Labrenzia sp. PHM005: one gene and its partner. The protein of the gene in region 1 interacts with the protein of each later gene in a pairwise test. Links are inferred from orthologs where the notes say so. Each region holds a gene or a part of one and is shown on either strand. Other genes may lie near its edges.

Region 1 (15,889 bases):
CTTGAAGCGATCGGACCTCCATCGCCCACGCATCCAGATTGATACAGGGACGGCCGCTTGCAGCTTCATGGAATTTAGGATCGATATAGTCCGGTCCGGATTTTGCCGAGACCACAGATTGTCCGGCGTTCTTCAAAGCCCGTAGCAGCGCGAGCGTCACTGTCGTTTTACCAGCGCCGGATGACGGTGCCGCGATCAACAGGCCTTTTGTGTTTGGCAAAGGCTGTTCAACCGGCATCGGACTGACGGGACTTGGAGCGCAGTCCGAGCGGATCGGATTGAAGAACCTTGCCGGACATGGCTCCGAGCCAATCGAGGCCGGACCTGAGCCGCACCACCTCACCAACACAAACGATAGCCGGGGGGTTTAGTCCTGCTTCGGCGACATCCTGAGCGCATCTGCCCAGCGTTGTTTCAAGAACGTCTTGGGTATCCAAAGATCCGTTGCACACGATACACACAGGCTCATCCAAAGACCGTCCTCCGGCAATCAGTTTGCCGGCAATCGTTTCCAGGTGTTTCATCGCCATATACATGACAATGACTTGCGATCCCTTGGCAATTCCGTCCCAGTTGATGGCATCCGGAGCAAGGCCCAGCTGATCGTGGCCGGTTAGGAAGGTGACCGCCTGATTGCAATCTCTGTGCGTGGCTGGAATACCGGCATAGGCAAGGCCGCCGATCCCCGCCGTAATGCCCGGTATAATCCGGAACGGAACCCCCGCTTCAACCAAACCAAGCGCTTCTTCACCGCCCCGGCCAAACACAAAGGGATCGCCACCTTTCAGACGCAGAACCCGTTTTCCGGCCCGGGCGTACTCAATGAGTTTGAGGGTAATGTCGCGTTGATTGGGGCTCGGTTTTCCGCCGCGTTTGCCCGCATAATCGAGCACAGCGTCTTGTTTCGCCCATTCGAGGATACTCTTGTCTACAAGTGCATCATAAACAACCACATCAGCCTGGCGCAGCCCGTTGACCGCATGCAGCGTCAAAAGGCCTGGATCGCCCGGCCCTGCTCCGGCAAGCCAGACCCATCCGGCTTCGAATTCGGGCAAAGACTGAGCGAACAAGGTCATTTGGGGATCATCGTGCATTACTTCTGTTTATCGTTTTGCCCTGCGAGCGCCAAGCCTTTCCCGGTATAAAGCTATGCGAAAACGACATTTCATTTCTTGCGCTACGCACCTTGTGCAAAGTTCAGGTATAGAACATCCATGAACGAACCTGAGGGAAAAGAACTGCGGCGGGGCTGGACCACAGGCGCCTGTGCAACAGCGGCCGCAAAAGCGGCCTATCAAGCGCTTCTGACGGGAAGTTTTCCAGAGATCATCGAGATCACTTTGCCCCGAAATGGGACCGCCGATTTTGTTCTGACCCACCACGGTCTTTCGCAGGGTGAAGCCTTTGCCACAGTAACAAAGGATGCCGGTGACGATCCCGATGTTACTCACGGCGCGGAGATCACATCGACAGTGCGCCTCATGCCGAAGGGCGCCGGGATCTCTTTCAAGGCCGGACAAGGGGTCGGCACAGTAACCCGCCCCGGCCTGCCGATTCTCCCCGGCGAACCGGCCATCAATCCGGTCCCCCGTCAAATGCTGCAAACCGCGATCAGCGAGATCGGCGATACATTCGGTGGTTCTGGCGACGTCGAAATCGAAGTGTCAATCAAGGGCGGCGAACAACTCGCACAAAAAACCATGAACCCGCGTCTTGGCATAGTCGGTGGACTGTCCGTGCTCGGAACAACCGGCATCGTACGGCCCTTCTCTTGCGCCGCATGGATCGCCTCAATCCACCGCGGCATTGATGTCGCCCGGGCAACCAGTCTGGACCATGTGGTCGGGGCAACGGGCGCAATGTCCGAAAAAGCCGTTCAAACCCGCTATCAGCTTGAGGACGGTGCCTATCTGGACATGGGTGATTTTGCCGGCGGACTGTTGAAATATCTCAGAAGCCATCCGGTTCCAAAACTCACAATGGCAGGCGGCTTTGCCAAATTCACCAAGCTTGCCCAAGGGGCCCTGGATTTGCACTCCGCCCGCAGTTCCGTGGACTTTGAGTTTCTTCAAAGCCTTTTGGCTGAAGCTGGAGCTGCTTCCGGTCTGATTGAGCGTACGGCCGAAGCAAACACGGCCAAGGAGGTTCTAGACTTTTCAGCAGACAGAGGCATTGACCTGAGCCCCTATCTGGCGCGGCGGGCCAAACAGGCCATCAAGACCATTTTGCGGGACGCCCCCATCGCGGTCGAAGTCTTCATTGTCGACCGTCAGGGCAACATTCTCGGAGAGTGCGGTTTTGACGACTGACAATCCGCACATCCTGCTGCTTGCCGGAACACATGAGGCCCGGCTTTTGGCTAAACAATTGCCGGAACGCTTTCCCGGTGTGCGCCTGACCGCTTCTTTTGCGGGTGTTGTCAAAGACTTGCAGGAGCTCGACATCGCAAAACGAGTGGGTGGTTTTGGCGGCACAGAAGGACTGAAGGCCTTTGTTAAGGCTGAAAATGTCACGGTAATTGTGGATGCCACCCATCCCTTCGCGGCGCAAATAAGCCGGAATGCCGTAAGCGCGGCAACAGGTCTTGGTATTCCAGTAATCCGGCTTGAGCGGCCGGCATGGTGCGCCGGTCCCGGTGACCAATGGCAAACCGTTTCAACAATAGAGGAAGCGGCGAAAGCACTTCCTGCCGGTGCCCGGGCCTTTCTTGCTGTCGGGCGCAAGGAAGTGTCGGCGTTCTATCATCGCACCGACATATTTGGTCTGGCGCGCATGATTGAACCGCCCGAAAACCCTTTGCCGCATGGCTGGTCCTTACTTTTATCACGCCCACCACAGGATACTGACGAGGAGGTTGCGCTCTTCAAACATCATAACATCAGTCATGTTGTGACGAAAAACAGCGGCGGGACACGCGCCTTTGCTAAGATAAAAGCCGCCCGGCGCCTTCAGCTGCCGGTCATCATCATTGAACGGCCTAAGCTACCGGACACGGAAACGGCAGCAGATGTTCCGGAGACGCTGGATAGATTAGCGAACTTCGTCGACAACTGATTTCTCAACTGCAAATTTTTAGACGAAGAATTTGATAGAGAAATCTTGGCCCGCCGAGGACATAACGGCCAAAAAAGTGCCGTGGTTCCCGTAAAAACTAATAGAGCGTTTCCGCTCAAAAATCCGCTTTTTCATTCAGCACGGTCACCGGTGCTGGGCAAATTAGGCTACTTAAGTTTGTTTGAGAAGATCGTGTATTACCTTTCGGAATCTTGTGCTGGATTTGGCTCTGCAAAGAGTCCTGGGTTCCGTCTTTTCTGGTCCTAAAAGGTAAAGTCATTTTGGTCATATTGTCATGTCACAGGAATGAATTTGCTATCAAAAATTCGGACTTCATACTTGGGTTCCACGCCATCTCATATTAACCTAACTCCCGATTAGGGCTCAGGATTACTCCCTGCGGCAGTTTTCCTCTTGCGCAAGTCCGCTAGTCCTTCTTTTATGATTGTAGCTTCTAATAATCTCTACTTGTTCAAGTGTCTTTACAGGCCATTGTATGATCAATCGTTTTGCGAACAATCCAAAGACAACTCGAAACATCATCTTTGCAGCATTGTTCCTGGTAATGCCTCTGTTTCTTTCCGATGCTTCGGCTAAAGAGCGAATTTGCCTTAGAGGCGTCAACATCGCAGGCGCCGAATTCGGCGGTTATGAAGGCGAATACGGCAAGGCGTATATCTATCCCTCAGATGCCACGTTGGCATGGGCGGCCTCAAAAAAGATGACGGCGATCCGGCTTCCCTTTCGTTGGGAGCGGCTCCAGCCCGAGCTTTTTGGCCCATTTGATCAAGCGGAATTGTCCCGGTTACATGATACCGTTTCACGCGCCACTGAACTTGGATTATCTGTAGTCCTAGACCCCCACAATTTTGCCGAATACCGGGGTATCAAACTGGGCAAGGGTAACTTCACGGCCGGAGCCTTCGCTGATTTCTGGCAGAAACTCGCACCTGAGTTTTCAGACGACACCCATGTCATATATCTCTTGATGAACGAACCGGTCGGCGTAACGGCCACCACCTGGTTTGATGCGGCTCAGGCAGCGATCAATGCTATAAGGCGTACAGGTGCAGACAATCTGATACTAGTCCCGGGAACAATCTGGACCGGGGCATCTCACTGGTTCGAGGATCAACCGGGCGGCTCAAATGCCGAACTGTTCAAAGACATTTCAGATCCGATGGACAATTTCGCCTTCGAAATCCATCAGTATCTCGATGTCGATTTTTCCGGGACAAACGCGACTTGTCCGCGCACCGGGGACGCCATTTCTGCTTTAAAAGACGTGACCGATTGGATGCGCCTTCATGGATTTCAGGGATATCTTGGTGAATTTGGCGGTACAAGTTCGCCAGATTGCCTAGAAGGCATCTCGGAAGTGGCCGCGTTCATCAACAAAGAGGACGCAATCTGGTTGGGTTGGGCAGCTTGGGCCGCCGGTGACTGGTGGGGCAGTTATCCCTTGTCGCTTCAACCCAACAATGGCGTCGATAAACCACAGATGGACGTGCTTGAAGCCTATATTCCAACAACGAATGGCACGGCACCCGTGTGCGGAACTCCCGCCAACTAAGGTTTAGTCTTGCTGGCATTACGGTGTCCAAGATGATTACCCAAATTCACGGTCGCAAAGGTATCGAAACTCGGTCTCCACGATCCCGCGGATAAACACGCATAGCCAGAAACAGGCTATCTGCACGTCTTCCGCTAGAGGTCGTTTTTGCTGTTGCCTTGCAACTTTGGCAGCGCGACAAAGTCCAAATGTCCGACCATCATGGACAGTCTTTTTTCTGAAATTTGCTGGCTGCGAAGTTTCAGCCATCTATCCACCTCAGCCGGATTAAGGCCTTGTTTGCAGCCAACACGAGCCCAGCCGGACAGAAACTCTTTCAAGAAATTAGCGGCACCGGGCTCAATCTGCCAATCGGAAGCACCTTCTTTGACAAGATACCCTTTCGCGGTGAAGAGGTCGATTGCGCGCCGAGCTGCCTGCGGGCCCAGCGCCGGACCAAATCCCTTGTCGGTTTGCTGGTCTTTGTTCAAGGCCTCCCGCAGTGACTCATCCAGGGGGTTAGCCGGTTCAAATGTTGCCCGGCCATCATAAGTGAGGCTGGCTAAAAAGGGCTTTCCGGCACTTGTCACAGCATCGACCAAACGTTGCAAAAAACCTTCGGACGCCAAATCCAAAAAAGCCGATGTGGTGACGGCATCCACTTCGGAAAGCGGAAGCAGATCCAAACCTTCTGCTAAATCCACCTCCAAAGTTACGAGATTGGCAGGCGTTTTGTTATACCTGCGCGTGGCAGCAATGGTCAGAAGTTCAGCGTCATAATCGGCCAAAGTCCAGCTGATGACCGGGACGCCCCCGCGTGACAAGGCCGCAACTGTGGATCCGGCACCGCTTGCCAAATCGAGGACCTTCAAATCACGATCAGGAAGAGCAGCAAAAAATGCCGCTTCAACCTGTTTGTTGCGGGCGGCAAGATCCAAAGGTTCACGCAGCGCTAGCCACTCAGCTGAAAACCCACTCATGACCGCACCTTTTCAACGACAGTTTCAAATACGGTCACCGCGTCCTCCCAGGTCGGCAAGGATTGGGCCGCGAGGTGTGCCTCTTGAGCCAGTTTCTGCCGCGCTTCTGGATCTATGAGCAGCCGCTCTAAGGCGGCCTTGAGCGCCGGCACATCCTCGACACCACAAAAAAGCGCACCGCCGCCGGAAAGTGTGTCTTCTACCGCCCCCGCACCACTGCCGATCACAGGCAGGCCATGCGCAATTGCCTCGGTGTAAGCCATTCCGTAGCCCTCATAACGGCTGGCGAGCACGAACACATCCGCCGCTTGATAGAAGTCAGACAGCCGGTCATAGGGGACAGCTCCATGGAAGGTTAGACGGTCGGCCAGCTCCAGATCATCTGCCTGTGCATTGAGCGCTAAGACACACTCCGGGTCAGCTTCCAAGCCACCGATGATATCGAGATGCCAATCATGCTCTTTAAGGCCAGCTAAGGCGGAAAACAGAAGATCGTAGCCCTTACGCTGTGTCACCGTGCCAATGGACAGCAACCGCACCGTTTTTGACGGCGCGCGATCTATTGCCTTTGGCCGCTCGGTTCCAGGAAGTGCCACGCTGATTTTCTCGGCTGGAACGTCAAACAGATCTTGCAGCTGATCAGCGGTGGCCGGGCTGGTAACGATAATATGCTGGGCTTGGCGCAAGGCTGCGGCTTCACTGGCTTTTAGGTTTTGGGCCCCGTCTTCCGTAAGGCCATTTTCCTTACACAGCGGATGGTGGACCAGCGCCACGATGGTCAAACTTTCTGCGAGCCGTTGAGCAACATCGCCCAGTACACCAAAGGCAAGTCCATCGATAATCACCACACTCTTGTTGGGCAAAGAGGCTAATGAGCCCTCGGCAGACTGGAGTGTTTCTACGTTCGGGAAAGGAAATCCAGGACCAAGTGAAACCGGATGAACATCCCACCCATCTGATCTGAGGCCCGCAAGGATCTGGCGGTCATACCCATACCCGCCGGTCAATGTGTTGAGATCACCGGGATAAGCAAAATAAAATGCCGGCAAGACCATTCTAGATCTTGGCCTCGTACCAGGCCCGGGCAACATGGGATTCTGAAATCGTGATGCGGATGGATGTCAGCTCATCGCCTTTTCGGCCAAGCCGGTCCTGCCGGGCCGCTTCCGCCAAATGATCATGCACATGTTTGGTCAAAAACTCCGTGGTGGTGTTGATGCCCTTGAATTGAGGCAGATCGTCCAGGTTTTTGTAGTTCAACGGCTCCAGAACTTCCTTTAGCGCCTCATGTGCCCGGCCAATGTCGATCACCACTCCGTTTTCATCCAGAGCTTCGGCGAGGAATGCCGCATCAACCACAAATGTCGCGCCATGAAGTGCCTGGGCCGGGCCAAACAAGTCTCCCTTGAACGAGTGAGCAATCATCACATGATCGCGAACTTCAACTGCAAACATTCCTGTAATCCTGAATTTATTAAGTCTGGCCAGACGAGGCTGGCGCCTCAGCCGGTTGGTCATAAACGATGAGCGCCGCCAAGACATCTGACGCCTTGTTCAACACTTCGGGAAGTCTTACTGGGGTATCCTCGAACGGAACCCGGTGGCTGATCAACTGATCTAGCCGGGGATCTTCGAGAAGAGACAAAGCTGTTTGCAACCGCCGACGATACGTCCACCGTTCCTGCCGTTCGGGTGGAATGGTTCCCACTTGACTGGAGATCAGTCTGATCCGGCGGCTGTGAAAGTCTGCCCCGAGCGGCACTTCAACCGCCTGATCACCATACCAACTCATTTCTACGACGCTGGCGCCATTGCCCGCACAGGACAGCGCAGTGGTTAGACCAGCAGCTGTCGCACTGGTGTGAAACACAATATCTTGATCAAGAGGGACATTGTCTGGATGGCAAAACTGCAATCCCAATTCGCCAGCAATCTGCGCGCGCGCAGGATTTACATCGACCAGTGTCACCGTTGATCCAGGAAGCTGTCCGCATACGTAAGCGGTCAAAAGCCCGACAACGCCGCCGCCAACCACGCAGATGTGATCCCCAGGTGATGGTTTTCCATCCCATAAAGCATTGAGTGCAGTTTCCATATTGGCCGCGAGCACGGCCTTATGAGCCGGAACCGACGCGGGTACGGGAACACAAGCATCGGATGGGAGAGTGAAAAGATTTTGATGCGGATAAAGCGAAAAAACGGTCTGACCAATAAGATCGGCATCGCCGCCGATCACCTCGCCGACGCTGGCGTAACCGTACTTGACGGGGAATGGAAAGTCGCCCTCCTGAAAAGGCGCGCGCATGCGCTGCCATTCGCTTTCCGGAACAGCGCCACGGAAAATAAGCCCTTCAGTACCCCGGCTGACGCAGCTGTAAAACGTTTTGACGAGAACATGGCCCGGCTGCAAATCCGGGACACGGATATCCTTCAAAGCAACCGTTTCAGAGCCCATGTACCAGAGCGCTTGGGCTGCGCATCCGTTTGTAGCCGTCGCGCTACTCACCATTCACCAAGGTCTCCGAACTCTGTCACGTTTTTGCCACGACCCCATCATACCGCTAAGGCCACTATTGCTATGTTTGCGAGGATTGGAAGCCCCAAATATGCTGCAAGCCATTGATAAAATCACTTCATTTCAGGGTAACAAGACATTGACCGTCCGCCGGATCATCTTTTCATTGTTGTTAGCGACCAGCTTCCTTGCTTTGGCCGCGCTGATGTTCGTGACCTTATCGCCGGGTGGTCATTCGGCACTTGATCTGTTCATTTTCGCCTGCTTTTTGATCACACTGCCCTGGACCATCATCGGTTTTTGGAACGCGGTGATTGGCCTTATCATCATGCGGATGGCGAAAGACCCGATTGCCACGGTTTGCCCGATTGCCAACGCGGACCCGGAAGCTCCGCTCACCAACTCCACAGCCTTGTTGTCCTGTATCCGAGACGAAGACGTCGACGCTTTGGAGACCAATCTCAACGCCATGGCCAGCAATCTTGTTCGGGCCCGGGAAAACCAGAACTTCACGCTCTACGTGCTAAGTGACACATCTCAGGAAGTCATCGCACGCCAAGAAAAACACATGGTCGCGCGTCTCTCAGACCGGCTTTCCGGTCACATGGACGTTGTCTACCGGCGGAGGGCCGTGAACACCGGTTTCAAGGCCGGTAACATTGAAGACTTTTGCAAGACCTGGGGCGGACAACACGCCTATGCGATTGTTTTGGATGCCGACAGCTATATGTCCGTTGAAGCGCTCACCGGCCTGGTTCGGCGAATGGATGCCAATCCCCAAGTTGGAATTCTGCAAAGCCTCGTAGTCGGTCTTCCAACAGACAGTGCTTTCGCCCGTATCTTTCAGTTTGGTATGCGCCTCGGCATGCGCTCTTACACTATCGGCAGCGCCTGGTGGCAAGGGGATTGCGGACCTTATTGGGGGCACAATGCGATCCTGCGCCTAAAACCTTTCGCTGAACACTGCCGGCTGCCGCAACTGCCTGGCAAAGGTCCACTGAGCGGGCCGATCCTGTCACACGATCAGGTAGAAGCAGTGTTGATGCGCAGAGCAGGATATGAAGTCCGTGTTCTGCCGTTGGAAACAGGCAGCTATGAGGCCAACCCACCCCATCTCCTGGAGTTCATCCGCCGGGATCTGCGCTGGTGCCAGGGCAATCTGCAATACCGCCGCTTGCTGGGCCTGAAGGGTTTGAAACCAGTCAGCCGGGCACAGTTGGTGCTGGCGATCTTGATGTTCCTGGGCTCACCCGCCTGGATCGGTTTCATGGTCGGCGCTGCGACACTGGGCATGACCACGGATTATGCACCCTATCGTGCTGATACAGGTGCCGCGTTGTTTTTCAGCGTTCTAACAATGGTTTTTGCACCAAAGTTGGCCACGGTTGCAGATATTCTAGCGCGAAAGGATTTGCGCAAAGCCTTCGGCGGTTCCTTTAGAATCCTGCTCAGTGTCGCCATCGAAATTCTGTACTCAGCCATGCTCGCACCAATAATGGCGGTCGCCCACACTATCTTCATGGGCGGGTTGGCGGTTGGCAAGTCGATTGGCTGGGGTGCCCAGGCAAGAGACGTTGCACGCTTGCCGGTTGGTCTGGTTCTGCAGAAACTCTGGCCTCAAACAGTCTTTGGATTGGCCGGTTTGTTTTGGCTTGTCCATCAGCCTTTAGATCTTGTTTGGCCCGTAATCCCGGTGGCTATTGGTCCGCTGTTGGCAACTGTCCTGGCGGTAGCAACGTCCACCGCGACATTGGGGAGCTTGGCTATCCGCTCGACCCTTTGGCGCATTCCGGAAGAAACGATCCCGCCCACAGAGCTGCTCGATCTCCACTTGCCATCTCTTCGAAAAGGCTCGATCACTCCCACTCAGCCGCAAGAGATATCTGCTGGTCAATCCGAACCGGAACCGGCGGAGGCGGGCTGAGGGTCAAAACGCCCTACACCCTCGTCCATATTGCGAGGGTGGTTGTTTTAGAGCCTGCCGCACCCTTCCATATAAAAAGGCAAAGAATAAGGGCCGGACATATTTGCTCACTTGCGTCGTTGTTTTGCGGTTATGGTGATCACACTATCGCACGCAAATCGCCTAGCCAGAGATCAAATGTGTCACGGTCAAATGAAGCCAATTAGGTGCGGCAAGCTCTAATCTGCAAAGAGAAGCTAAGCCGCGTTAGAGGATGCAATCGGCTGGATCAGAAGGTCGTAGATGCCGTCGGCATCCGGTGCCGTCCGGATTCCTTCGGTTACGGCTGAATCGCGCAGCTGGCGTGCAATGCGGGCCAGCGCTTTCAAATGGTCCGCTCCAGCGCCTTCAGGCGCGAGCAGGAGAAAAACAAGATCGACCGGTTCTTCGTCGAGTGCATCAAAGTCGACTGGCCTGTCCAACTTGGCAAAGACGCCGACCAAACGATCCAAACGCGTCAGCTTGCCATGCGGAATCGCGATGCCATGACCGACGCCAGTCGACCCTAGGCGCTCCCGCTGCAGCAGCGTATCGAAGATTTCCCGCTCTGAAAGACCAGTCAGTTCCGCGGCTTTGGCCGCCAGTTCTTGAATCGCCTGCTTTTTGCTTTTGGCTTTCAATCTGGCGATAACCGCGTCTTTGCTCAGAAGATCACTAAGATCCATTCCTTCGCCTATTCGTTTTGGGCGCCGGCTTCCCGCTTTCAGGAAGCCGGACCCTTGCGCATGAGTGTTATTCGGCGGCTGCGTTTACCACCAGTGCCGGGTCTATCCACCCTATATTGCCATCTGCGCGGCGGTAGACAACGTTAACACCACCATTTGCCGCATTCTTAAACATGACAACAGGCGCTTCCGTCAAATCAAGTTCCATCACTGCCATACCGACAGTCATGGTTTTCACCTTCGCAGACGTTTCTGCAATGACGAGCGGATTGAAATCCGCCGGAACTTCCTCGTCCTCATCCGGAGACGCTAGAACAGAGTAAGCCGCTTCGACCGCCTCGCGGCCATTGCCATTGTGGCTATGATGATCCTTCAGTTTGCGTTTGTAACGCCGCAGGCGTTTTTCGATCTTGTCAGCAGCCAGATCAAAACTGTTGCGCGGATCTTGGTCCTGCGCGGACACCTGCAATACGATTCCCGTATTCAGATGCACGGTACACTCGGATTTAAAACCCGTGCCCTCCCTGCTGAGCGTTACGTGGCCAGTGAAACCGCCCGTAAAATACTTCGAAAGGGCGTCTTCGATTCGGTCGGTGATATGGACACGCAGTGCGTCGCCTACATCAACATTTTTACCCGAAATCCGCAAAGCCATGGGGACCTCTTCTTCTTCTATTGACCGACAGGTCACCGGCGTTTCTGCCGGTGGGGAAACGAGAAACGTTTCACGCCTACACAATGGACCAGTCAGCGCTAAAGTGCCATCCCCTCATTGTCACAAGGGCGGTCCTATAATTGGCGCCTGCATGAGAGTCAATTGTCTCATCAAAAGGGAAACAATCCGATAAATCGGATCGAGCAATCGAACTGAAATTTCAAAAATCGCGCGGAAACTCTACATTTCTTCCGGGCTTGGCTATGAATTCACAAGCAAGCCTCGACAGTTATGCGACGCTTACAGCTTTGCGTTCTTCTCCCGCCGCCGCTGAACAGATGAGCCGATTTTCATAGCTTCCCTGTATTTTGCGACCGTTCGCCGCGCGATATCCACACCCTCCCCCTTCAAAACCTTAACGATCGTGTCATCGGATAAAATGGCTTTGGGGTCTTCGGCGTCAATCATTTGCTTGATTTTGTGGCGCACGGACTCAGCAGAATGCGCGTCTCCACCAACTGTTGCGGCGATTGCAGAGGAAAAGAAATACTTCAGCTCAAATATGCCTCTGGGCGTTGCCATATATTTGTTCGACGTCACCCGGCTGACGGTCGATTCGTGCATCTCAATGGCTTCCGCGATGATCTTAAGATTGAGCGGGCGCAGATGCTCGATTCCGTGGGTCAGAAAACCATCCTGCTGGCGGACTATCTCTGTCGAGACTTTCAGTATCGTTTTGGCGCGCTGGTCCAAGCTCTTGGCCAGCCAGTTCGCTGTTTGAAGCGATTCAGTTAAATACTCTTTTTCAGTTTCATCGCGGGCGGTTTTCACCACTCTGGCATAGTAAGTCTGGTTCACCAGCACTTTCGGCAAGGTATCTGAGTTAAGCTCGACGTTCCAAGTGCCATCGCTGGCAGGGCGAACAAACACATCGGGCACCATCGGTTGAACAAGGGCACCACCAAACACCGATCCCGGCTTTGGATCGAGCGCCCGGATCTCCTGGACCATTTCCACAAGATCTTCATCATCCACACCGCACAGTTTTTTCAATGCGGCAAGATCCCGTTTGGCAAGCAACTCAATATTCGCAATCAAGGCTTCCATCGCCGGATCGTAGCGGTTCTTCTCAATGAGCTGCAGTTTCAAGCATTCAGCCAGGTTACGGGCAAATACCCCAGCCGGTTCAAATGTCTGCAGGACAGCCAGCACGTTTTCAACTCGAATCAGATCAACGCCCAACTGCTCAGCTGCCTCGGCAAGATCCAGATATAGATATCCGTTCTCATCGAGAGAATTGATCAGATGGCCCGCTATCAGCTTGTCGGCTTCACTGGCAAAGGCCAGATTCATCTGCTCTTCCAGCGAAGTTACGAGAGACTCCTCATCTGCAACAAAGGCTTCCAGATTATAATCTTCCGAAGCCGCGCTGGAGCTTGCGTTCTTGTAGCTGTCACCGCCTTTCAATTGCGCAGGATCCGGTGATGCAGGAACGCCGGGTTCGTCCGGAAACACATTGCCGAGATCGGTGTCCATCCGCGAGGCAATGGCTTCTGCACCAGTTTCCAGATCGCTCTGCATCCAGTCGCCCGTTCCCGGCTCACCGTCAGCCGCGGTCATGACCTCTTGCGCATCTGCCCGATCACCTGCCGGAGCTTCTGCTTGTGTATTGACATCGGACGGCGAGTTTTCTGCCGGGTCGGCTTCACCTTTTTCTAGGAGTGGATTGCGCTCAAGCTCAGCCTCCACATAAGATACCAAATCGAGATTAGACATTTGCAGCAGCTTGATCGCCTGCATCAGCTGCGGCGTCATGATCAGCGACTGGCTTTGCCGCATCTCCAATTTGGTTGAAATAGCCATTAATGTCCCAGGCGCCCGTCAGATTCTCTTGGTCTGTTTCTTGCTTGTTATCACAAGATACAAACTTGCACGCGCCTTGTCATCAAAGGGTAAACTGCTCACCAAGATAAAGCCGCCGGACGTCCGGGTTGGCCACGATGTCTTGGGGCAATCCTTCGGTCAGCACTTCGCCGGCCGCAATAATATAGGCCCGGTCAATCAACCCAAGGGTTTCTCGGACATTGTGGTCCGTGATCAGAACGCCGATCCCTCTCTTGGTCAGATGACGCACCAGCTGCTGAATATCGCCAACTGCAATCGGATCGATACCGGCAAACGGCTCGTCGAGAAGCATGAAGGATGGCCGGCTGGCGAGGGCTCGCGCAATTTCAACGCGGCGCCTCTCACCGCCGGACAAGGCGATGCTCGGCGACTTACGCAAATGAGTCAGCCCGAATTCGGCAAGCAGAGAATCCAGATCTTCTCTACGCCTTTTCCGGTTCGGCTCGATAACCTCAAGGACCGCGCGAATGTTTTCTTCCACCGTCAGCCCGCGAAAAATGGAGGCTTCCTGGGGCAGATAACCGATCCCGAGCCGGGCGCGCCGGTACATCGGCATGCGCGTGATATCAAACCCTTCCAGATAGATCTTGCCTTGATCAGGCCGGATCAAACCGGTGATCATATAGAAAGTCGTGGTCTTGCCAGCACCGTTCGGCCCAAGCAAACCAACGGCTTCACCCGGCCGGACCATCAAACCAACATGTTTGACAACCTGACGCCGCCCATAAGTCTTGCCGATCCCTTCGACAACAAGCGCATTCGACAAATCTTCGGCAGGTTGCTCATAGCCTGAGTAACCTTGCTGAAATTCCTGATTGTCCATTGGAGGCCGATTCACTGATGCGCTGTCCGTCAAGTCTGTCGTCGAAACACAGATAATGTATTGATTGTTTGTTTCCTAGCAGAACTTCTGCATAGGCTATTGCTGCGCACTTGGAACGGAATTCGGCAAAATCCGAACCTTTACCCGGCCAGACCCACCACCCTGGTTTGCGGTGGCTGGTGCAGGAGCTGCCTTCAGGTTTGCTTGTCCAGTCTTCAGGTTGACCGTCAAACGGTTGCCAACGACCACATTGGCGCCTTGGCTCAAAACAACTTCCCGGCCAGTCATCACCATGACTTCACGCTTCATATCGAAATTCGCGGCATCGCCGGTCGCGGTTTGATCTTTTGAAGAGATATGAACACCGCCAGCTGCTTCCAGCCGGGAAATTTCCTGCTGGGCGGTGGCCGGCTGTGCGCCACTGTTGCCGCCGCCATCGTAAAACACTTTCAGGCGCGCGGTCTCAAGCCGGGTATCGCCCTGGACAACAACAACGTTGCCGATAAAAGTCGCAACCTTGGTTTTGTCTTCCACTTGCAATTCGTTGGATTCGATCTCGATCGGCTGTCCATTGCTGGAGCCAAATCCGGCAAAAGAGTCGGAGAATGTCTGAGCTGCAACAGGTGCGCTCGCCAACAGCAGCGCTGAAAATACGATCAGGCTACCTTTTAAGACCGATTTCATCATTGCTTATTGTCCTCGGTCTCCGGATATAGAGTGATTTTTACGCCCTCTTTGAACACTACGATCCCTCTATCCTTGTCGTAATCAATCTTGCCAGCGGCCAACCGGCCTTTGTCAGATGTGATCGTAATGGGTTGATCTGAAGACATGGCGCCGGTTTTCAAATCCACTTCAACCTTGTCGACTTCAACACTATAGCCTTCGCTCCATTCCAGCTGCACCCCCTCATAAAGGCGCAAGGATTCAGCAGCATTGTTATAGATGCCCTTCAGTGACAGTATCTTGGCGCCTTCATCCGGCCCAAGAACAATGTCGGCCTGGATTTGTTCCAAATCTATTATTCGGGGATCAGTCAGCCGTTGCACCGCCTTGCGTGCTGTCACCTGATAGGAGCGGTCACCATCATGGCCGGAAAGCTTTGGATGATCCATTACGATCCCGTCGCTGGTCAGAACAAGGTTAGCGGCACCAAAAGAGCCGAGCACATTAAAAAGAACCACAGCCCCGATCATTCCTACCAGGATTAATAGACCGATCGCCGGAAACAAAAACCGCAACGTCCGCACGAGCACGCTGTGCCGGCGTGCTGAGCGTTGCACACGGCTTTCCATGTCACGAGGAATCAACCCTCCGAACTCTTGGCTCACAGTGCTCAAAAGCAGCTCCGAAAATCCATTTCCTAAGGCCGCCAACCAACGGATGGGTCCCGCGATCAGGAATGGGCAAAAATATCAGTCTCTTCCCAACCCTTCAGGTCGAGTTCGGCACGTGTTGGCAAAAAGTCAAAACACGCATCGGCAATGTGTGTCCGCTCCTCGCGCGCCAACATCATATCCAGTTTTTGCTTCAGCGCATGCAAATGCAAAACATCTGAAGCGGCATAGGCCAATTGCGCATCTGAAAGCGTTTCTGCTGCCCAATCTGAGCTCTGCTGCTGCTTCGACAGTTCTACGCCAAGCAACTCTCGGGTGATGTCCTTCAATCCGTGCCGGTCAGTGTAGGTCCGCACCAGCTTGGACGCGATCTTAGTGCACCAGACCGGTGCGACCTGAATGTCCAGATAGTGACGCAAAACGGCGACGTCAAACCGTGC
Region 2 (16,061 bases), 4.0 Mb from region 1 along the record:
GTTGTTCCCGAGCTAAAAGACTATGTATCGGATGTATTGGGGCATCCGGGAGAAAAGCTACCGGAAACTCAAATCGAAATTACCCGCGGTGGCCGTCTAAGAACCATCAACGTGCGCACGACGAGTGAACAGTCCACCCGCAGTGAACATGGATTTGTGGTGACGTTGGATGACATTACCGATCTGGTCTCCGCCCAGCGCAATTCCGCTTGGGCCGATGTTGCCCGCCGCATTGCGCATGAAATAAAGAACCCGCTGACCCCGATCCAATTGTCTGCAGAGCGGATCCGCCGCCGGTATGGCAAGCGGATCGAAGAGGATCGGCAGGTGTTCGACCAGTGCATCGATACGATTGTCCGCCAGGTTGGGGACATCGGTCAGATGGTCGATGAATTCTCGTCCTTTGCCCGCATGCGCAAACCAAAGAAAAATACCAGTGATTTGCGTGAAGCCGTCCGCAATGCGGCGTTCATGCAGTCGGTCGCGAACCCGGAGATTTCGGTGACCGCCGATTTGCCGGAAACGCCGGTCCTGGCAACCTATGACGAGCGGCTTGTCGGCCAGGCATTCACCAACGTCATCAAGAATGCCACGGAAGCCGTCGCGGCGCGCACCGGAGAGGATTTGCCCAAGGGGGAAATAAAGGTCCGCCTACGCTGTGAGCCGGTAGAGGCTCCTGAGCGGGTAATTGTGGATGTGATCGACAATGGTATCGGCCTGCCGGAGGAAAACCGGTCCCGGCTGCTGGAACCCTATATGACGACCCGGGAAAAAGGCACAGGGCTTGGCCTCGCGATTGTCCGGAAAATCCTGGAAGACCACGGCGGCGGTATTGATCTACTAGACGCCCCCAAAAACGAACCGGGTGACACCGGAACCCTTGTTCGCCTGACGTTGTCGATGAAAGCCGACAGCCAGGCAATTGAAGAAACCAATGAAGAAACAGTGACTGCCCATGGCGCATGATATTCTTGTTGTAGACGATGAAACCGATATCCGCGAAATGATCGCCGGTATCCTGGATGATGATGGTTATGGCACACGTACCGCGCATGATTCTGACAGCGCCATCGCCGCTGTTAAGGAGCGTAAGCCGTCTCTGGTCATTCTCGACATTTGGTTGATGGGCAGCCGGCTGGATGGCCTTGCCCTATTAGACCTGTTCAAAGAGACCGATCCGGACATGCCGGTGGTGATCATTTCCGGCCACGGCAACATCGAAACCGCGGTTTCGGCGATCAAACGAGGGGCCTACGATTACATCGAAAAGCCGTTCAAGGCGGACCGGCTGGTCCATATCGTCGAACGGGCTTTGGAAGCGTCCAGCTTGCGCCGGGAAGTGCGTGATCTCCGCCAGCGCAGCGGGGAAACCAGTGACATTGTCGGGGATTCCTCCGCAACGCACAGCTTGCGCCAAACGATCCAGAAAATTGCCGGAACCAACAGCCGGATTCTAATTGCCGGCCCCTCCGGTTCGGGCAAGGAACGAGCCGCGCGCATGATCCACAACATGTCTCCGCGCGCCAAAAGCCCGTTTGTTGTCTTGAACGCTGCGACAATCACACCGGCCCGCATGGAAGAAGAGCTCTTCGGAATCGAGGACGAAAACGGCAACTTGCGCAAAATCGGCGCATTGGAGGAAGCACACGGCGGCACGCTCTATCTCGATGAAGTCGCGGATATGCCGGCCGAAACCCAAGGCAAGATCCTGCGTGTCCTGGTCGAACAAAGTTTTTCCCGAGTTGGCGGCACTGGTAAGGTCCAGGTGGATATCCGGATCTTATCCTCGACGTCGAAGAATTTGGAAGAGCACATCGCAACGGGCCTGTTCCGCCAGGACCTCTACCACCGTTTGAGCGTTGTCCCGCTGCGGGTCCCAGGACTTGCCGAACGGCGTGAGGACATCCCGGTTCTGGTGCGTCATTTCATGGAACAGATCTCCGGAGCCTCCGGTATTCCGCTACGCCCGATTGGTGATGATGCCATGGCCGTTCTGCAAACTCATGACTGGCCGGGCAACGTCCGTCAGCTGCGCAACAATGTCGAACGGTTGATGATCTTGAGCCGGGGAGAGCCGGACAGCACGATCACCGCAGATCTGCTCCCGGCAGAAATCGGTGAGACGTTGCCCAGCCTGCCGTCATCCGGTACGGGCGAACACCTGATGTCCGTGCCCTTGCGCGAGGCGCGGGAAATCTTTGAGCGGGAATATCTTCAGGCTCAAATCAAAAGATTTGACGGCAACATCTCGCGCACAGCTGAATTTGTCGGTATGGAACGCTCTGCATTGCACCGCAAGCTTAAGACTTTGGGCATGACCTGAGGCGCCAACGCTTTGTAAGTTGCTCCTGCGAAAGCCGGAAAGGGAATTTCCATGAAGATCGTTATTTGCGGTGCCGGCCAGGTCGGATACGGGATTGCCGAGCGCTTGGCGGCAGAGCAGAACGATGTTTCGGTGATTGATTCCTCACCGAAACTCATCAACGCGATCGGCGATCAGCTCGATGTCCGTGGTTTTGTCGGGCATGGTGCCCATCCGGATGTTCTTGCCCAGGCTGGCGCAGAAGAAGCCGACATGATTGTCGCGGTCACACTCTATGACGAAGTCAATATGGTGGCTTGTCAGGTCGCGCATTCGCTGTTCAACGTGCCGACCAAAGTCGCCAGGATTCGGGCTCAGTCATACCTGCAAGGGCGCTGGCGCAATCTTTTTTCCCGCGACAACATGCCAATTGATGTGATCATTTCGCCTGAGATCGAGGTGGGCGAAATGGTTCTGCGCCGCCTGGCGCTGCCCGGTGCCGTCGAAACGGTCCGCTTTGCCGATGACAATGTGGTCGTTGTTGGCATCATGTGTGAAGAAGATTGTCCAGTGGTTGATACACCGCTGCATCAGCTGACCGAATTGTTTCCAGATCTAGGGGCGGTGGTTGTCGGTCTCTACCGGAACAACAAGTTGTTTGTTCCCAAAAGCAGTGATTCCATTCTGACTGGGGATCTTGCCTATGTGGTTGCCAAGCGCGACCAGGTCCGCAGGACACTTGGAATTTTCGGCCATGAAGAGCCCGAAGCCGGCAAGGTCGTCATTTGCGGTGGCGGTAACATTGGTCTTTACGTGGCGCGGGCATTGGAGCAGCGTCAGACGGGCACAAAAATCAAGCTTATCGAAGCCTCCCGCGATCGGGCGATGTCGGTCGCTGATGATCTCAAACGATCAGTCATTTTGCACGGCAGTGCGCTGGATTTGACGATCTTGAATGAAGCCGACGCCGGTGACGCAGACACAATGGTGGCTCTGACCAATGAGGACGAGGTCAACATTCTGTCGTCCGTGATGGCCAAGAAGCTGGGTTGTAAGCGCTCGCTTTCTCTGCTCAACAATCCAAGTTATCCGGCGTTCACCAATGCGCTTGGAATTGATGCTTTCATAAACCCGCGGGCAGTGACTATTTCAAAAATTCTTCAGCATGTGCGCCGCGGCCGGATCCGGGGTGTCCACACCCTGCAGAACGGGGCTGCGGAAATTGTTGAGGCGGAAGCGCTCGATACGTCGCCGCTGGTAGGCAAACCGCTGCGTATGATCGATCTGCCTTCTGGTATCCGCATTGGCGCAGTGTTCCGCAATGGCGAGGTTCTAACGCCAAATGGCGACCTGCAAATCCAGGCGAAAGACCGCATCGTCATCTTCGCAGTTGCCAGCAGAGTGCGCCAAGTGGAACAAATGTTCCGGGTCAGCCTCGACTTCTTTTAAGTCTTTTGGCTTAGAACTGGCCTTGCATTTCTCTGACCAAGCGGTCAAAACGATAACAATACCAATTGGTTCAAAATGAACCGGCTTGGATCAGGAGAATTCATGAGCCGTATTGCCTATGTGAATGGCCAGTATGTCCGGCACGCTGATGCCGCTGTCCACATCGAAGACAGGGGATATCAATTCGCGGACGGCGTTTATGAGGTTTGCGAAGTCTGGAATAACCAGATTGTAGATATGCCACGCCACTTGGACCGCCTCGGACGTTCGCTTAGCGAACTCTCGATTGATTGGCCAATGAGCAGGGCAGCTGTAGAATTTGTCCTGCGCCAGGTTGTGCGCCGGAACAAAGTTCACAATGGCATTGTCTACATTCAGGTCACCCGCGGTGTATCTCGCCGTGACCACTTCTTTCCGCCTGAAACCGTAGCACCATCTATTGTTGTGACGGCACGCTCGTCCAGCCCGGCCGCTGGCCAAGCTCTCGCCGAAACCGGTATTTCGGTCTTCAGTTATCCGGAAAACCGTTGGCCGCGAGTCGATATTAAGTCCATTGCTCTCCTACCGAACTGCTTGGCAAAGCAAAGTGCCAAAGAAAAAGGCGGCAAAGAAGCATGGTATGTCGATGCGGACGGAAACGTCACAGAAGGCGGGTCTACCAATGCCTGGATCGTAACCAAAGAGGGCGTGCTGGTCACCCGGCCCGCGGAAAACGGCATCCTGCGCGGCATTACCAGAGCGGGTATTTTGGACCTGGTTGCACGGGAAGGGCTGGCATTCGAAGAACGGGCATTTAGCCTCGAAGAGGCCTATGATGCCCGCGAAGCATTTGTTACCGCTGCGACAAATATCGCTATGCCGGTAGTACGAATTGATGAGCGGGTTATCGGCAATGGCCATCCCGGATCGGTTGCAACCCGATTGCGCGAACTGTTCCATACTGCTACTGATTTGAAGGTGGTGTGAATCGACGCCCCGCTTGGCTGGGTTGGGGCGTGACATTGAGCTGGGGCAGAGGGCTCCTAAAGGTGGGCAACGCAAAAAGCGGGCAGGCTAGTATCGCTGCAATCTAAATGGATTAGTATCGATAACTGCAGGCCAGGAAGAAGCCGGATGCTCGGCCGCATCCGGACAAACAGGAAAAAAAAACACATGGCTGAGCGCGCACAAAATTTACAAGACACTTTCCTCAATCACGTTCGCAAACAAAAAACACCCCTGACGATTTTCTTGATCAACGGTGTCAAGTTGCAGGGTGTTGTGACCTGGTTTGACAATTTTTGTGTCCTGCTGCGCCGCGATGGGCATTCGCAGCTGGTTTACAAACACGCTATTTCCACAATTATGCCAAACGGACCTGTTCAACTGTTCGATCAGGCTGAGGAAAACGCGGAAAAGGCTAACTGATTGAAACCGAAGTCTCGCGAAGACGACTTTTCGAAATCGAACGGTTCGGAAGAACCTGGACAGAAATCGCTAAGGCAAAAAGACACTGGGGTGGATCGTCTGCCCCAGCGTTTCCGTGCGATGATTTTGGAGCCAGTGATCCAGCTGCGTTCCGAAACCGCCCAATCGGAACTGCGTGCCAACCGCAGTCCGGAAGCCCGGCTTGAAGAAGCATTGGGCCTGAGTGCGGCCATCAATCTTGATATTGCGCATTCTGGTGTTGTGAAGGTCAACAATCCCAAACCCGCAACTCTGTTTGGCGAAGGTAAGGTTTCCGAGTTGGCCGGCATTGTGGCCAGTGAGGACCTTGATTTGGTGGTCATCGACCACCCATTGTCACCGGTTCAACAGCGAAACCTGGAACGCCATCTGAAAACCAAAGTGATCGACAGGACCGGTTTGATTCTGGAGATTTTTGGTGACCGGGCCCGCACCAAAGAAGGCCGTTTGCAAGTCGATCTGGCGCATCTGAGCTGGCAGAAAAGCCGTCTGGTGCGCTCCTGGACCCACCTGGAACGTCAGCGCGGTGGCGCCGGCTTCATGGGTGGCCCAGGTGAAACGCAGATTGAGGCCGACCGCCGTCAGATCCAGGACCGGATCCTTGCCTTACAAAAACAGCTAGACAGTGTCCGCCGGACCCGCGAGCTGCACCGGAAAAAACGCAAGAAAATTCCACAGCCGGTTGTTGCCCTGGTAGGGTATACCAATGCAGGCAAATCGACCCTGTTTAACCGGCTGACGGAATCGGATGTGTTCGCAAAGGATCTCCTGTTTGCGACCCTGGATCCAACCTTGCGCAAGATTACCCTGCCGCACGGCCGAGAGATCATACTGTCAGACACTGTCGGGTTCATATCCGATTTGCCCACCCATTTGGTTGCAGCCTTCCGCGCGACGCTGGAAGAGGTGCTAGAGGCTGATTTGATCCTTCATGTACGCGATATCTCGCATCCGGATACGGAAGCGCAGGCGGAGGATGTTCAAAAAACTCTGGAAGATCTGGGAGTCGATGCGCAGACCGGAGCGCCAATCATCGAAGTCTGGAACAAGATCGATCTGCTCGACGAAGCATACCGGGATAAACTCTTGGCCGAGGAAGGCGGCGAGGGACCGGTGGCGCTCTCCGCTGTAACCGGCGCCGGAATTGAACAGCTGAGTGCACGTATTGATGCCTATATGGCCCGGCACGATGATATTTTGTCGGTCAAGCTACCTGTTGCTGAAGGGGCTTTGATTGCAAAGCTTTACCAAATGGCAGAAGTTTTAGAGCGAACGGACGGCGAAGAATTTGTCTCAGCTGAGGTTCGGGTCTCTGACAAGCAGCGCGGACCGTTCCGGGATGTTTATTCTGCATTTTTGACTGAATGAATTCGGCAGAAGCTGATCGTCGCGGGTGCAGACAAGAAAACGCTGGTTTTAATCCGTCAAAAGTGGGCAGCAATAAAGTTGCTGCAAAGTCATCAGCGGCAGGGCCTGATTAAGCAAAGCCAGTTTGCGCTTGTAGCCATCCTTCTGGGTAAGCGCGACCACCAGTGGTTTGCGGTATAAAATCCGTTTTTCGGCGACCAAACCGGTGAGACCCAATTCCTTGGCTGTGTGCAAGAGAACATTCGGATCGGTGACCGCAGCATCAATCCGGCCGGCAGCGAGGGTCCGGCTGAGTTCTCGTTCGTTTTCGTTGGCATCGGCCTGTTCTTGATGTTTTTCGAACAGCGCCTGCAAGTCCACAGGATAATCATAGGTGCGTACAAACCCGACTTTATAGCGTTTAAACAGATTTGACGCCGAACTCCATTCAAGCGGGTTTTGGTTCCGGATAACACCGATTTGCGACATGGCAACCGGTTTTGACGCGGCAAAACCTTCTTCAACCTCTTCCGGCCAGGCTGGAAAGTAGCCATCGAACTCAGGTCTTTTGGCAAGCAGTTTTGCTCGTGGCCAGGGCATATATTCAATATCCAGCTGGACGCCGACTATTTTGAGCGACCGCCGTAGGGCGGCAACGGCGATCCCACCATTCTCAATATTTGGACTTGAATAAGGTGGCCATGATCCGGAAGCAATTCGCCAGACTTCAGCACCTACCGACTGGCCGGTCAATGTCAGCAAAGTGACAGTGATTATCCAAAGAAGGCTATGTTTCATTCAACTTTCCGGTCCGTAATGCCTACCGTTTTCCCCGTCAATTTGCTGCATTGTGCTGTTCGATTAACTCATTCAAGAGGTGGCGCCGGGCTTTGAAGGCCGGTTGGTTTGGAATCGCTAAAACCAACGGCTTTTCAGTAATCAAACTGGGATTTGCTTCCAAATTGTCGAAGCCGAGTTCTTGAGCAAAATAGAGCATGACATTGGGGTCTGTAATCGCAAGGTCCATCCGTCCAGCTGCCATCTTGCGGGTAAGATCCCGCTCATTATCACAGCCAGCCTCCAGAGGTCTGTTCCGGTCTATCAGCGTTTGGATTTCCTTCGGATAGACATAAGTGCTGACATAGCCGACCCGGTATTTTTTAAAGAGATCTTTTAAAGAGCCCCATGAAACTGGTGTCTCTTTCATTTGGACGACGCCAACATAAGACATCACCAAGGGTTCAGATGCCAAGAAACCGGCTTTCACTTCTTCTGGCCATGCGGGGAAGTACCCGACGTAAGAACCAGAGCGCGCCAGCGCCTGAGCCCTTGGCCACGGCATATACTCGATTTGAAGGTCGATCCCGCCTGATTCAAGAACTTTGCGGAGCTCCGCAACGGCAATACCACCGCCTGGTAGATCCGGACTGGCATAGGGCGGCCACTCAAGCGCTGCGACACGCCAAGTTTCGGACTTTGTTGGGGCGATTTGTAGGGCCAAGGCGAGGAAGAGCCAGAGGAATTGGCGAAACAGAACCATTTTGCTCCAACTGTACAAATGGATAACGTTACGGAAGTGAGTGTGGCATTTTTACGCAGTTGGGAAAACCTGCCAAAATTACATTGGCCGAATTGTTGCCGGCATTTTTGCCTTTTTGACTAATTGCAATAAAAAGAAATAAAAAATTCAATGAGTTGTCGATAAGTTGGCGACGGATTATCTGACCCTTATTTCTTGTGGTGCGAGTGAAATTACTCGCGGTTGGTCGAGTTTTTGGCGGCCTGCCAGGCAGCCTCCATCTCTTCCAGACTCATCGCATCCAACGTCGTTCCATTCGTTTCGGCGGTTACTTCGATAGTAGCAAAACGCTTGCGGAACTTCCGGTTGGTCCGGCGCAAGGCTTCTTCCGGATCGATGTCCAGATGCCGGGCGAGGTTTGCCAGCGCAAACAGAGTGTCTCCGAGCTCATCAGAAATCCGGTCTTTATCCGGTGCAGACTTGGCAAGCTCTTCGTCCAGCTCATGTGTTTCTTCGCGGATTTTATCGAGGACAAGCCGGGCATCGTTCCAATCAAACCCCACCTTTGAGGCTCGGCGTTGCAGCTTGTCGGCTTCTTGAAGGGCTGGGAATGCCGTTGGGACATCATCCAGGAACCCCTTTTGGGTTTCGGTCAAACCGAGCGCTTGACGCTCTGCCAGTTTCTCGGCGCGTTCCTCCGCTTTGATCCGCTCCCAAATACCTTTGACATGATCCGCTTTTTCGCCGTTTTCATCGCCAAAGACATGCGGGTGCCGGCGGATCATCTTCTTGGTGATACCTTCAACGACGTCTTCAAAATTGAAGTGTTCATCCTCTTCCGCCATACGGGCGTGATAGACAACCTGCAGCAAGAGATCGCCGAGCTCTTCCCTTAGTTCCAGCATGTCCGACTTGGCAATCGCATCGGCGACTTCATACGCTTCTTCCAGCGTATAGGGAGCGATTGTCTCAAAACTCTGTTCTAGGTCCCAAGGGCAGCCTGTAACCGGTGTTCTAAGCGCGGCCATGATTTCGATCAGGCGGGAGATGTCGCGGCTGGGTTTCATGGTCTTGTTGGTCCTCGCCTTTACGTCGCTGCCGGCCGGATCCAGCAAATCGTACCCGTGTGCACCGGCTTTTAGCAGATTCACGATCGGGACGTCAGCGGGGATGAAACGGAAAAGAGTGCGCTAACGATGGGGCTACAAGCTGCCTGTCGTTAGTGCCGTCCCGGCCTTGAGCCGGGACCAAAAGTGTCCGTTGAACATATCCTGGTTTTATCCGGGATAGGCACAGGGAGTGCTGGCCCCGGCTCTGGGCCGGGGCGGCGTATTTTGCTTAGCCCCGTTGGGACGGATGCCAGAAGGTCACTGCGCGTTCCAGAAGCGCAACAATGCCGTAAAACAAAGACCCGGCGAGCGCTGCAACGGCAATTTCCGCCCAGACCATGTCGACATTCATCCGACCGACTTCCGTGGAAATCCTGAAGCCCATGCCAACGATCGGTGTGCCGAAGAACTCAGCAACGATCGCGCCGATCAAGGCCAGCGTGGAATTGATCTTCAGAGCATTGAAGATGAACGGCATGGCCATCGGCAGGCGCAGTTTGAATAGGGTTTGCCAGTAGTTCGAGGCATAGGTGCGCATCAGGTCCCGTTGCATCGAGTCAGAGGCTGCAAGGCCCGAGACCGTGTTCACCAGCATCGGGAAGAACGTCATGATGATCACGACAGCGGCTTTTGAGGGCCAGTCAAACCCGAACCACATGACCATGATTGGCGCGACACCAATGATCGGCAGTGCGGACACCAGATTGCCAATCGGCAAAAGTCCGCGGCGCAGGAACGGCACCCTGTCGACCCAAATGGCGATCAGGAAACCGGAGCCGCAGCCCAGCGCGTATCCAACCAACACGGCTTTCAGGAACGTCTGTTGAAAGTCGGCCCAAAGCGTCGGGACGGATGTGGTCAGGCGGACCCAGATTTCGGACGGGGCCGGTAGCAAAACCTTAGGCACACCCGCGCCGGTGACGATCAATTCCCAAAGCACCAGAATGGTGATGCCGAAGAGGGCCGGGATCAGCAGATTGATGATCCGGGTCGTGAGAGGAGAGTGGCTTTTCCAGATGGCGAGACGTTCCACGAACAGCCAGGATGCCGCCCAGGTGGCCGCCATGAGAGCCCAAAAGCCCAGCGCCGCTTCGCCAACATGATTGCTGGCGGCGCTTATCAGCAAGGATGCGGCTATGGCCGTTACAACGCCAAGCGCAATGTCGCCAATCCAATTGCGCGCAAAGCCGAGCTCATAACGCACGCCCAGAATGGCCAGCATAGCCAAGCAAAGCGCCAGCTGCGGAACTTCCATGATGCCAATGTCGGGCGAAAAGGCCGTGCTGAACAGACCGACGACCACCATCGCCACCACGAACCAGGCGAGCAGAGCCGGCATATCGAACCGGCGTCGTTTGATCGATTGCGTCGTCATCGGGCCATCCCCATGCGCTTGAGGGTGATTTTTTCAAGGCCGCCAATGAGCGCAACCAAAGAACCGGCAAGGAAAGCCGCCATCAAAAGTGCCGACCAGATCTGGACGGTTTGGCCGTAATAAGATCCGGCCAGCAGCCGGGCGCCGAGCCCAGCGACGGCACCTGTTGGCAACTCGCCGACGATGGCGCCGACAAGGGAGGCTGCCATGCCGATCTTCATCGACGTGAAGAGATAAGGCACCGCATAGGGCAAACGCAGCTTCCAGAAGGCCTGCCACCGGGTTGCGGAGTAGGTGTGCATCAGATCCATGTGAATGACTTCAGGAGAGCGCAGGCCTTTCACCATGCCGACGGTGACCGGGAAGAAAGACAGATATGTCGAGATGATCGCTTTGGGTAGGAGGCCGGATATGCCGACAGCATTCAGAACCACGATAATCATCGGGGCGATCGCCAGGATCGGAATGGTCTGCGAAGAAATCACCCAGGGCATTAGGGATTTGTCGAGCACACGGCTATGCACGATCCCGACAGCTAGCAAGATCCCGAGCAAAGTGCCGATCAGAAAGCCGAGCAGGGTGGTTGAAAGGGTGATGCCGGTATGAAACACCAAGGACCGCTTTGAGGTGATTTTCTTGAGGACCGTGGTTTTGTAGATTTCCTGAGCGACCTGATGCGGCGCCGGCAAAACCGGGCGCTCCTGTGCCAATGTATCTCCAACCAGTTCGGTGAACGGCACGTCGGCGCGGCTGGAGCGTTCATAAATCTCTTTTTGGAACGGGGTATTGAGCGCAACGGCCGCGATGTACCAGATGGCCAGAATGGCCAGGACAACCACCAGGACCGGTCCGACTGTGCCGGACATCAGTCCTGCGAAAGGATTGGTGGATCGGGGAGGTGCGAGGGCTGAATCTGTCATTTGTCCGCCTCCCTCAGTCTTCGTAGGAATGACCGGCCTTGAGGCCGTCGCGGACGCGGTGCGCGATCTTCAAGAACTCCGGCGTTTCCCGGATGTCCAGGGTCCGGTCCCGCGGCAGGTCACTTTCGATCACGTCATAGATCCGGCCCGGGCGCGGGCAGAGCACGACGATTTTCGTCGACAAGAACACGGCTTCCGGGATCGAATGGGTGACAAAAACAACCGTCTTGTTGGTCTTGGCCCATAGCTGAAGAAGTTGCTCGTTGAGATGGTCGCGCACGATCTCATCAAGCGCGCCGAACGGCTCATCCATCAACAGAAGGTCGGGCTCCACGGCAAGGGCGCGGGCGATGGATGCTCGCTGCTGCATCCCGCCGGACAGCTGCCAAGGGTATTTCTTTTCAAAGCCGGCAAGGTTCACCAGCTCCATATTCTTCTTGATCCGCTGCTGCTGTTCTTCGGCCGGAAGCCCCATGATTTCGAGCGGCAGGGCAACGTTCTTGGCAATAGTCCGCCAGGGATAAAGGGCTGCCGCTTGAAAGACATAGCCGTAAGAGCGGTCGAGCCGGGCTTGTTCTGGAGAAACGCCATTGACCGTGATGGATCCGGCAGTTGGCCGTTCGAGATCGGCGATGACCCGGAGCAAAGTTGTCTTGCCGCAGCCTGAGGGGCCAATGAAGGAGACAAAATCGCCCTCATCGATCTTGAGATCAATGTCTGACAGCGCATGCACTGGTCCATCATTGGTCTCGAACGTGAGCGAGAGATTATCAATATCGATCACCCGGTTCGCCTGTTCAGTCATGGCATCTTCCAGTCCATCTTCAATTTCAGCGGCAGTCAGCATTTTTCTTATTTCCAGTACCGGTCATTTCAACGGGAGTGCCGGGTATGATTTTGAGCTGCCGCGTAAACGACGCGGCAGCAAAGTTCAAAGGGGCCGATTAAACCCCACTTGCCGGGATGCCGGTGCGTTCGACCTTGCGCGGCGCGGTCAGTTCCTTCCAGGTGCTGAGCGCCTTGTTCACCGCCTGATACGGCTCGCGTTTAACAAACTCGCCATGGCCCTGTTTGTGGTTGACGGTGCCGTCTTCGACGGCGACACGGCCACGGGTGAGCGTATAGCGCGGCAGGCCTTTGACCTGTTTGCCTTCGAAGACATTGTAGTCGATCGCCGATTGCTGGCTGGACGCCGAGATTGTCTTTTCTTTCGCCGGATCCCAGACCACCAGATCGGCATCCGCTCCAACCAAAACAGCACCTTTTTTCGGATAGATATTCAGGATCTTTGCGATATTGGTTGACGTCACAGCGACGAATTCGTTTGGCGTCAGGCGGCCGGTACCAACACCATAGGTCCAGAGCATCGGCATGCGGTCTTCCAGGCCGCCGGTGCCATTCGGGATTTGGGTGAAATCGCCAACACCTGTGCGCTTTTGTTCTGTTGTGAAGGCGCAGTGGTCGGTGGCCACCACCTGCAGCGAACCGGACGCCAAACCAGCCCACAGGCTGTCCTGGTGTTTCTTGTCGCGGAACGGCGGGGACATCACCCGGCGGGCAGCATGATCCCAATCGGCATGTTTGTATTCGCTGTCATCCAGCGTCAGGTGCTGGATCAGCGGCTCACCGTATGCGCGGATACCGTTTTGGCGCGCCCGTCGAATGGCTTCATGGGCCTGTTCGGACGATGTGTGCACGATATAGACCGGAACTCCGGCCATGTCGGCGATCATGATGGCGCGGTTGGTGGCTTCGCCTTCCACTTCCGGCGGGCGGGAGTAGGCATGGGCTTCCGGTCCGTTGTTGCCTTCCGCGAGCAGTTTTTGCTGCAGCGTTGCGACCACATCACCGTTTTCTGCATGCACCAGCGGCAGGGCGCCAAGCTCGGCACAGCGCTGGAAGGAGGCGAACATTTCATCGTCGTTCACCATCAAGGCGCCTTTATAGGCCATGAAGTGCTTGAAGGTGTTGATGCCCTTCTCGCGGACGACGGTTTGCATTTCGTCAAACACCTGCTCGCCCCACCAGGTGATCGCCATGTGGAAGGAGTAGTCGCAATGCGCCATGGTGGACTTGTTGTCCCACATCTGCAGAGCTTCCATCAGGCCTTGGCCTGGAGACGGCAGGGCGAAGTCAACAACCATGGTCGTGCCGCCGGCAAGGGCTGCGCGGGTGCCGGAATCAAAGTTGTCGGACGAGAAGGTGCCCATGAACGGCATTTCAAGGTGGGTGTGCGGATCGATCCCGCCCGGCATGATGTAACACCCGGTCGCATCCAGCGTTTCATCGCCGGACAGGTTTGGGCCGATCTCGGTGATGACACCACCTTCGATCTTGACGTCCGCTTCGTAGGAAAGGTCAGCGGTGACGACGGTACCGCCTTTGATCACTTTGCTCGCCATTGTCGTTCCCCTTTTTGTCTGCCTCACCATCCGGATAGGCCTGTTTGTATAAGTCTCTATTGATTTCTTCAGATCTCTGCCTGGCACGTGATGACTGGAGCAGAAAGATCCGGATCTTTTTGGATCATGTTGATATTCAACCGCGCGCCTTCCGCACATGCCTTGCCAAAATCAATGTCGGCATCTGTGTATTCGGCATTGAAAGCGGGCTTGTCGGCGCGTGGGTAAGCGGCGATTTGTTCACACCACCCATCCTGATAACAGCGGTCGGTGATGGCAAAATCGAAATGCGGAAGCAGTGCGCCGGTCAGCTCTGGCGCGTTCTTTTGAGCAATCCTGAGGCCCAGGCCATGAGCAACATGCGCGAGCGTGGTCGCGTATTGGATCGCGTCCTTGGCTGAGAGCGCAAATCCGCTGTCTTTTTCATAGACATCCATGTTGTCCGGTTCGACGGCTGTGAATCCCTTAGCCTTGCAGGCCAAGAAGCGTTTGGTCATCAATGGCACGAGAACATCCAGGCGGCGAATGTCTAGATACTGTTCGCCAGAGTGGCCGTCCCGGTTTTTGCCGACAACGGATATTGGAAACGCGGCTTTGTCCGCAGATGTGACCGTCACAGTCCCGATGCTGACGTAACAAGCGGTCATAATGCCCTGGGTTTTCAAGACCTGCAGTTGCTCCGGCGTCACCAGGTCGGGATTGAGGGCCAGCATTTCGACATCGCGGTTGAGGTCCACCGGGCCGGAAAGCTGCCAATCCCACCGGTCGCCAACGTCCAAGGGGGAGGCTGATACCTGTGAAGAGGAAACGGCAGCCGCAAAACCCAGCGCGCAGACGCCTGTAAGAACCTGTTTCGTCAGGCTCCCAAAGACAGCGGCGACATTCGGTTTTGCAGATTTCACGCGTTCTTCTCCCAACCATAAAGGCTGTTGCTTTGAGGTCCCGGCTCAAGGCCGGGACGGCCTACTAGATTTTTCGCTGTCCCGGACTAGATCCGGGACCAGAATTGCCAACCTCTATTTCTACGCCGCCCCGGACTCGATCCGGGGCCAATACAGTTCCCTAAAACGGTATTTGATCACATATGTCTCGCCAACTTGGATTGACCTTGGAAATCAGCTCCTCCTTCCATTGGCGGCGCCACCGTTTCAACCGTCTTTCCTGATGCACTGCGTCCATCACTTCATCGAATACTTCGAAGTAGACCAGCGTCTTGATGTTGTATTTCTCCGTGTGACTTCCTGGTATGCCTGCAGCATGTTGCTCCACTCTATTACGCAAATTCCGCGCAGAACCGATATAGATTGCTCCATGTGGTTTGTTGGCGAGAATGTAGACGTAATGGACCATGTCCTTTTGTGTTTGAGGTCCCGGCTCAAGGCCGGGACGGCAGCAAGTTAAGTACGCAGTCCCGGCCTTGAGCCGGGACCAAACCCCGTATCACTCCACGATCTCCGCGGTCTCGACGACTGCGTGGAACAGAACATCCGCGCCGGCCTTAGCCCAGTCCTTGGAGATTTCTTCCGCCTCGTTGTGCGACAGGCCATCAACACAGGGACACATGATCATCGCGGTCGGAGCGACCTTGTTGATCCAACAGGCATCATGCCCAGCGCCGGAAATGATGTTGCGGTGGGAATATCCCAGACGTTCGGCAGCATTGCGCACAGCCGTTACGCAGTTTTCGTCAAAGGTCACCGGATCAAAACCGCCGACCTTTTCGAACTCGACGTCCAGACCCATATCATCGCAGATTTTCTTGGCGCCGATTTTCAGCCGCTCTTCCATGTCGGTGATAACCGCCAGATCGGGCGAGCGGAAGTCGATGGTGAAGACCACTTTGCCCGGGATGACGTTGCGCGAATTCGGGTAGACATCGATATGGCCGGCTGCACCAACAGCGTGCGGTTTGTGCGACCAGGCGATTTCATCCACCAGATCCAGAATACGCGCCATGCCAAGACCAGCATTCTTGCGCATCGGCATTGGTGTGGAACCGGTGTGGCTGTCTTTGCCGGTGACGGTCACTTGCGTCCAGGAGAGACCCTGGCCATGGGTGACGACGCCAATGTCCTTGCCTTCCGCTTCCAGGATTGGGCCCTGTTCGATGTGCAATTCGAACATTGCGTGCATTTTGTCTTTGCGGGCGCCAACTTCTTCGTCGCCAACCCAGCCGATGCGTTTCAGCTCAT

The links.
Region 2: the proteins of ptsN (region 1) and trkA interact in binary tests that used the Escherichia coli proteins (3 or more experiments, as listed by UniProt). The link is inferred for Labrenzia sp. PHM005 from one-to-one orthologs.

Annotation. Positions count from the first base shown.
Region 1 is NZ_CP041191.1:193,787-209,675, forward strand. What follows is about bases 8,996-11,679. They hold ptsN (PTS IIA-like nitrogen regulatory protein PtsN), read right to left. Parts: upstream 10,730-11,679; coding sequence 10,262-10,729; downstream 8,996-10,261. Other genes in these bases: mdoH (glucans biosynthesis glucosyltransferase MdoH), read left to right, coding at 8,996-10,025; hpf (ribosome hibernation-promoting factor, HPF/YfiA family), read right to left, coding at 10,797-11,384. In the rest of the region: FJ695_RS01040 (cobyrinate a,c-diamide synthase), read right to left, coding at 1-238; cobA (uroporphyrinogen-III C-methyltransferase), read right to left, coding at 228-1,076; FJ695_RS01050 (cobalt-precorrin-5B (C(1))-methyltransferase), read left to right, coding at 1,215-2,309; FJ695_RS01055 (cobalt-precorrin-6A reductase), read left to right, coding at 2,299-3,054; FJ695_RS01060 (glycoside hydrolase family 5 protein), read left to right, coding at 3,551-4,627; FJ695_RS01065 (class I SAM-dependent methyltransferase), read right to left, coding at 4,762-5,586; FJ695_RS01070 (glycosyltransferase family 4 protein), read right to left, coding at 5,583-6,641; FJ695_RS01075 (6-carboxytetrahydropterin synthase), read right to left, coding at 6,643-7,041; FJ695_RS01080 (zinc-binding alcohol dehydrogenase), read right to left, coding at 7,061-8,095; more of mdoH, read left to right, coding at 8,193-8,995; rpoN (RNA polymerase factor sigma-54), read right to left, coding at 11,685-13,247; lptB (LPS export ABC transporter ATP-binding protein), read right to left, coding at 13,330-14,112; FJ695_RS01110 (LptA/OstA family protein), read right to left, coding at 14,209-14,799; LPS export ABC transporter periplasmic protein LptC, read right to left, coding at 14,796-15,395; FJ695_RS01120 (ribonuclease D), read right to left, coding at 15,509-15,889. UniProt on the Escherichia coli protein: Seems to have a role in regulating nitrogen assimilation.
Region 2 is NZ_CP041191.1:4,166,762-4,182,822, reverse strand. Bases 1,707-4,562 are described here. They hold trkA (Trk system potassium transporter TrkA), read left to right. Parts: upstream 1,707-2,374; coding sequence 2,375-3,751; downstream 3,752-4,562. Other genes in these bases: FJ695_RS18885 (D-amino-acid transaminase), read left to right, coding at 3,854-4,562; FJ695_RS18895 (sigma-54 dependent transcriptional regulator), read left to right, coding at 1,707-2,323. In the rest of the region: FJ695_RS18900 (PAS domain-containing sensor histidine kinase), read left to right, coding at 1-966; more of FJ695_RS18895, read left to right, coding at 956-1,706; more of FJ695_RS18885, read left to right, coding at 4,563-4,717; RNA chaperone Hfq, read left to right, coding at 4,904-5,158; GTPase HflX, read left to right, coding at 5,279-6,565; FJ695_RS18870 (ABC transporter substrate-binding protein), read right to left, coding at 6,614-7,342; FJ695_RS18865 (ABC transporter substrate-binding protein), read right to left, coding at 7,380-8,084; mazG (nucleoside triphosphate pyrophosphohydrolase), read right to left, coding at 8,297-9,130; FJ695_RS18855 (ABC transporter permease), read right to left, coding at 9,402-10,547; FJ695_RS18850 (ABC transporter permease), read right to left, coding at 10,544-11,467; FJ695_RS18845 (ABC transporter ATP-binding protein), read right to left, coding at 11,481-12,272; hydA (dihydropyrimidinase), read right to left, coding at 12,412-13,869; FJ695_RS18835 (endo alpha-1,4 polygalactosaminidase), read right to left, coding at 13,938-14,771; FJ695_RS28505 (GIY-YIG nuclease family protein), read right to left, coding at 14,932-15,219; FJ695_RS18825 (Zn-dependent hydrolase), read right to left, coding at 15,310-16,061. UniProt on the Escherichia coli protein: Part of the constitutive potassium transport systems TrkG and TrkH. May regulate the transport activity of TrkG and TrkH systems. Binds to NAD(+) and NADH.